Undibacterium sp. KW1: one gene and its partner. The protein of the gene in region 1 interacts with the protein of each later gene in a pairwise test. Links are inferred from orthologs where the notes say so. Each region holds a gene or a part of one and is shown on either strand. Other genes may lie near its edges. The genes, in order: glmS and UNDKW_RS08760.

Region 1 (3,274 bases):
CACTGGAACAGGTCGCCAAGTCAGGCATGGTCTGGAAGGGTTTTCAACGTTATTACCCGGCGAATGTTTTGAAAGAAAGCATACGCCCACGCTGAACGGGCGTACTCAAAAACTATAACGCGATAGCTGTCTCAAACTTGCTGCGCAAGATAGAAAAAAAACTACGCACATTACGCACATTCGCATGTGTCGCAAACAGCCTGTGCGCCAGCGCATGATAGGCCGCCATGTCTGCCACCTGTATCACCAGCACAAAATCTGGCCCCTGCGACACGCGGTAACATTGCTGCACCGCCCCTTCCTGCGCCACCAGTTGCTCAAATTCCACCAGCTTCTCGGTTGCCTGATGATCGAGCGTGATTTCGACGATGGCAGTCAAGCCCGCCCCCAGCTTGCTGGCATCCAGCAACGCCACCTGGCGGCTGATGATGCCTTCATCCGTCAGCCGCTTGACGCGGCGCAGGCAGGTCGGTGCAGACGCATGCACCCGCAAGGCCAGCTCATGATTGGTCAGCGAGGCATCTTTTTGCAATTGCTGCAAAATACGTTTATCCAGTTCATCTAACTGATTAACAGTCAACATATGATTGATAATTCCAAATTTTCTTATATATTGAAATAATAGTTCAATTAGAAAATTGATGTTCTATAAATTTCAATAATATGTAAATTTTGAAAGAAAATATCAAGCCATCTGCTTTAGCATGAACACATATTCATTCTTTATCAGAGGTCACCATGTGCGGTATCGTCGGCGCAGTTGCTCAACGCAATATCACCCCCGTCTTGCTCGAAGGCTTAAAACGGCTTGAATACCGTGGCTATGACTCATGCGGCGTCGCACTGCATGTAGATGGTCACCTCCAGCGCTCACGCAGCACCTCCCGCGTGGCAGACCTGCAGGCACAGATAGACCAGTCCGGCCTCGCTGGTTTTACCGGCATCGCCCACACCCGCTGGGCCACCCACGGCGCACCGTCTTCATCCAATGCCCACCCGCATTTCTCGCGCGAGCGCATCGCCCTCGTGCACAATGGCATCATAGAAAACCATGAAGAACTGCGCGCAGAACTGACACAGGCTGGTTATGTGTTCGAGAGCCAGACCGACACCGAAGTCATCGCCCACTTGATAGACCACCTCTACAGCGGTGATTTGTTCGAGACCGTGCAAATCGCCATCAAGCGTCTGACAGGCGCATTTGCGATTGCCGTATTTTGCCGCGACGAACCACACCGCGTGGTTGGTGCACGCCAGGGTTCCCCATTGATCGTCGGCGTAGGCCAGGGCGAAAACTTCCTCGCATCAGACGCCATGGCAATCGCAGGCACCACAGACCAGATCATCTATCTCGAAGAAGGCGACGTGGTCGATCTGCAACTGCAAAAAGTATGGATAGTCGATAGCGAAGGCAAATCGGTGCAGCGCGAAGTGAAAACCGTACACGCCCACAGCGGCGCAGCAGAACTCGGCCCATACCGCCACTACATGCAAAAAGAAATCTTCGAGCAACCGCGTGCGATTGCCGATACGCTGGAAGGCGTCATCAGCATCATGCCCGAACTGTTTGGCGACGGTGCCTACAAAGTCTTCAAGCAGATAGACTCGGTATTGATACTCGCCTGCGGCACCAGCTATTACGCAGGCCTGACGGCCAAATACTGGATAGAAGCAATCGCCAAAATCCCCGTCAATGTAGAAATCGCCAGCGAATACCGCTACCGCGAAAGCGTGCCCAACCCCAATTCACTCGTCGTCACCATCTCGCAAAGTGGCGAGACAGCAGACACCCTGGCCGCACTAAAACATGCGCGCAGCCTGGGCATGCTGCACACTCTGACAGTCTGCAATGTCGCCACCAGCGCCATGGTGCGTGAATGCGCCTTGTCCTATATCACCCATGCCGGTGTCGAAGTGGGCGTCGCCTCCACCAAGGCTTTCACCACACAACTGGCAGCACTCTTCCTGCTGGCACTGTCCCTCGCCCAAAGCAAAGGCCGCCTTAGCGAAACTGACGAAGCAGAACACATACGCGCCCTGCGCCACCTGCCCGTCGCCATCAGCGCCGTGCTGGCACTCGAACCACAAATCATTTCCTGGGCAGAAGAATTCGCCCGCAAGGAAAACGCCCTCTTCCTCGGTCGCGGCCTGCATTACCCCATCGCCCTCGAAGGCGCATTAAAACTCAAAGAGATTTCCTACATCCACGCCGAAGCATATCCCGCAGGTGAACTCAAACACGGCCCCCTGGCCCTGGTCACCAAGGAAATGCCCGTCGTCACCGTCGCCCCCAACGACACCCTGATAGAAAAACTCAAGTCCAACATGCAAGAAGTCCGCGCCCGCGGCGGCGAACTCTACGTCTTCGCCGACGCCGACTCCCGCATCACCTCCAGCGAAGGCGTGCACGTCATCCGTCTGCCAGAACACTACGGCCAGCTGTCACCAATACTACACGTAGTGCCACTGCAATTGCTGGCCTATCACACCGCACTTGCGCGGGGGACGGACGTTGACAAGCCACGCAACCTTGCAAAAAGCGTGACTGTTGAATAAGGCAGGGCATTGAGTTATGACTAGAGCAAATAAAGTTGGTCGGGCCCGAATAAAGTTGGTCGGGTCGACCGTGCAAATTGTACATATTGATGGAATAAGCTCTTTGCTCGCTGAAGTATTGATTTCTCTGGATTATATTTTCCAGTTTCGTAATTAAATTTTACGTTACTCGGTTTTGTACTCTATAGGAATTAGTAGCTAACTCGAAATTTGAGGTTTGCATTTACAATCCAATGGCTTATTCATCCGAATAGCTTTGAAAGTTGCGGATCATTTAGGCGAACGCACCATTTGGCTACGGAAGATAGTTCAGCGCTTGGTTTTGTGAGTTCAGCAATCTCACGGGCTTCATTCTTGACGCGTTCTCGTGCAGCTGCAGAGTGTCTAGTCTGATCCAAAGCACGTCTATAGTTGTTGATATGTGTCATCATGCGTTGCCAAACTTTGCGTCGCTCTTCTGCTAAAGCCTGATGATCAGTAAGTTTTAAGCGATTAACAGTTCGACAGACACGAACAAAATCCCAGCGCGAGATACCAGGTGCTGGTACGGCCTTACCTTCTTCATCGAAAGCCAGCAGGGCTACATCATGGGCGTTAGTTGGATCAAGGAAATGCGGAATCTCATCGCCCTCACATTGCCGCGCGAACTTCGAGTATGGCGAACCGTACTGCAAAGGAAACCATGCCCCTTTTTTTCGGTTGGGCGCTGTACCTGCAA
Region 2 (3,328 bases), 1.8 Mb from region 1 along the record:
GTCGCTGTGGCGTATCATGGCTTCGTCATAGGCTGTTTGCCGGGTGAAGGCTTCCATGCCGCGTGCATAACCATATTGCCATTGGGCCTCCATATAGGCTGCATAGGTGGCATGGTTTTCTGGCATGCTCAGGCGTATGCGGTTATTACGCCAGTCCAGTTTCTTTTGTACTGATTCTTTGGCCAAGACCGTTGCCACGTCGGATGTATCGATACGCACATCAACTGCCTGTCCATTTGCATAGCGCAGGCGGGCATTGCCATCGAGGCCCAGGACCGTGCGCCAGGCAGGGATGGAAAAAGCCTGGTCAAAACTCTGTTTGAATTCCATCATGACTTCATCTGCCAGGCGTTTTGCGATCTCAATGGGGAACAAGTCCAGTACACCGCCAAAATAATTACCATCGGTATGGGTATGGCAACGGAAATAAAACATGTCAGTGATAGAAATACGTGCTGCCAGACTGGTTGGCGTTTGCACATCGCACAATAACTGCTCTGAAATGGCATGCTCCCCCCAGCGCGGGTCTGCCAGTGGTGAGGTCATGCCATCCAGCAGTGCCGCTGCTCTTGGACCACAAAACACGGTCTCGGCAAATAATTTGCGCTGGCCACGGGCCAGGCCGACTTCATTTTCATCAAACAGCAATTTGCCACCTATGATGGCAGTCGCTACTGACTGCTCGATTGCCGCCAATCTTGGCAAGGGCAATTCCGCCGGGATTTCAAACAGGTATTCATTGAACAGGTCAGGTATGGTGCTGGCAGAGTCACGCCCAAAACCACGTTTAGCGGCCAAGGCCAACGCGCGGACTATGCCTGCCCTGGGAGAAGATTTCAAACCGCTCCAGTAATGGTACATTTCTTCCGAGCTCAGCCATGCCTTGCGTTGCGCATCGTCAGGAAACCCGGCAATGATGCTTGCCGCAATCGCGCCGCCGCAACTGGCCAGCAGGATATCTGGCGCACGGCCAGCCTCGCAGGCGGCTGCGTACATGCCCAGGTAAATACCAAAACGAAATCCACCACCTGCCAATACCATGCAGCGTTTATATTTTTTAACTTGATTCATCCTGCTAAAATATCACACTGTTAAGGCTAAACATATATCAAATGCCATCCACTCCTGCACCTGTGCAACACCGCTTGCGTCACTGGTTGCTGAATTCCCTGGCATTTGGCTTGTGCTATCTGGCCGCCAATCTGCTGGCGCAGCAGCAAGGAGTGATAAGGCACGCTGCCCTGTCATTTGAGGCTGGCATCCCGTTTTTGCAATGGATGATACTGCCCTACCTCAGTTCAGGCCTGTTTTTTTGCCTGACATTCTTTGTAGTGCACAGCCAGGATCAATTACGCCTGCTTAGCCAGCGCCTGTTGCTGGCAACCGTCATTGCAGCCTTCATCTTCGTGCTCTACCCTCTGCAATTCAGTTGGCCCAGACCTGCCATCTCCTCTATATGGTGTGCATATCTATATGATTATCTGGCGCTAATGGATAAACCATATAATCAATTACCCTCGCTGCATGTTGCTTACTGCCTGTTATTCTGGAGCGCCTTGCGCGAGCATGTCCGCACAAGGCTGCTACGCATGGCGCTGGCCGCGTGGTTACTTCTCACAGCTGCCTCGACGGTATTCACTTATCAACACCATTTGCTGGATGTGCTTGGCGGCAGTTTGCTGGGATTGTTTTGCGTCGTCTTTATCAAACCGAAAAGAGCAGAACCGCATGTGGCGTTTTATTACCTGATATTTGCCAGCGTATTTTTTATCACAGGCTTCATCTTTGCCCATAGCTGGCTGGCTTTGTACATAGCATGCAGTCTCGCTCTGGTCAGTCTGGCTTATTATCGTAACGATGTTTACTTCCTGCATAAAAAACAGGGGCAATATCCGTGGTGGATATGGTTCATGTATGCACCTTATTTGCTCGGTTACCAGCTTACCTGGCTGGCCGTTGTCTGGCGTGAGAGGCGCAAACCCGTCATCATCAAATTGACAGATCGACTCTGGGTGGGGCGCCGCCTCAGTAGCCGGGAGGCAAAACAACTGCCGCCAGATTGCAGCATCATCGACCTGGCAAATGAACTCAGCGAAACGCCTGCCTTGCGCAAGCACGCTTATAGACATTTCCCTCTGCTTGATCTGCTCAAGCCAGGCAAACCGGTAAGCGATGAAATCTTGCAATACATGCGCCAGGAAATTGAAACGGGCAAAACGGTTTACCTGCATTGCGCCATGGGTTATAGCCGATGTATATTGCTGGCCAAACTGTATATGTCACAAGGAACAAACAGCAGACCATGAGTTTTTCTATCTACCAACTGAAGCCGCGCTTCCAGCAATTGCTACAACCTTTGCTGGCGGGCCTGGCGAAACGACATATCACGCCAAATCAGGTGACTCTGCTGGCGATGGTCCTGTCCATCGCCTATGGCATTGCGCTGGCTTGTTATCCGCAGAATAAAAACTTGTGGCTGGGGCTACCGGTCTTTATGTTCGTGCGCATGGCGCTGAATGCGATAGATGGCATGCTGGCCAACGTCACCCAGCAAAAAACTGCCTTTGGAGCCATTTTCAATGAAGTGGCAGATCAGGTTTCAGATGCCGCCCTGGTCTTGCCTTTTGCCCTGGTGGCAGGCATACATCTGCCCTTGTTGATTGCAGTGGCTATGCTGGCCCTGCTGACAGAGTTTGCTGGCGTTGCAGCCTTACTGGCAGGTTCCAAGCGCCGCTTTGATGGCCCCATGGGCAAAAGCGACCGCGCTTTTGCCTTTGGTTTGCTGGCCCTGCTTGTAGCTTTTCAACTACCAGCGATCTGGCTGAATGCGGTGTTGCTCATCGTCCTGCTACTCTTGCTCTGGACTTTGTTCAATCGGATAAAACGGGCACTGCCGCATCACGCTGCGCCACCGACACCGTAAATATCCCCGCTATACCGAGCTGCGTCGCAATTTTTTTGCAACCTATGCTGGCGACCAGGGCATCCATCTCTGCCTGTGGGCGTGGGCGCATTTGCCATGACTGGCCGCGATGGGTATTCAGGGTCTTGGCGATCATCAATAACTGCGGATGCCATGGCTGGCCAGTGTACACCAGGTACCCGCCAATTTTCAATTGCTGCTGTATGCCGCGCAAGGATGCCAGTACCAGGACATTGTCACTGAACAGCTCATACAAACCAGAGACGATGACGATGTCATAGGCATCTTCTTCCGCCGGGTAACTGGTTGCGGCAAAGGCATCGCGGCATTGATAGCTGATCTTGTTTTTCAACTGCAAACGTTCTGCGAGTAATTTGGCCTGATCCAGATTGGCCTGGTCAAAGT

What was found.
Region 2: the proteins of glmS (region 1) and UNDKW_RS08760 interact in binary tests that used the Escherichia coli proteins (3 or more experiments, as listed by UniProt). The link is inferred for Undibacterium sp. KW1 from one-to-one orthologs.

Annotation. Positions count from the first base shown.
Region 1 is NZ_AP018439.1:190,403-193,676, forward strand. Bases 202-3,147 are described here. They hold glmS (glutamine--fructose-6-phosphate transaminase (isomerizing)), read left to right. Parts: upstream 202-738; coding sequence 739-2,556; downstream 2,557-3,147. Other genes in these bases: UNDKW_RS00890 (Lrp/AsnC family transcriptional regulator), read right to left, coding at 202-583; UNDKW_RS00900 (hypothetical protein), read right to left, coding at 2,799-3,147. Outside these bases: UNDKW_RS00885 (ABC transporter substrate-binding protein), read left to right, coding at 1-72; more of UNDKW_RS00890, read right to left, coding at 113-201; more of UNDKW_RS00900, read right to left, coding at 3,148-3,274. UniProt on the Escherichia coli protein: Catalyzes the first step in hexosamine metabolism, converting fructose-6P into glucosamine-6P using glutamine as a nitrogen source.
Region 2 is NZ_AP018439.1:1,976,400-1,979,727, reverse strand. What follows is about bases 210-3,209. They hold UNDKW_RS08760 (phosphatase PAP2 family protein), read left to right. Parts: upstream 210-1,112; coding sequence 1,113-2,306; downstream 2,307-3,209. Other genes in these bases: UNDKW_RS08750 (bifunctional alpha/beta hydrolase/class I SAM-dependent methyltransferase), read right to left, coding at 2,871-3,209; UNDKW_RS08755 (CDP-alcohol phosphatidyltransferase family protein), read left to right, coding at 2,303-2,923; UNDKW_RS08765 (patatin-like phospholipase family protein), read right to left, coding at 210-1,071. Outside these bases: more of UNDKW_RS08765, read right to left, coding at 1-209; more of UNDKW_RS08750, read right to left, coding at 3,210-3,328.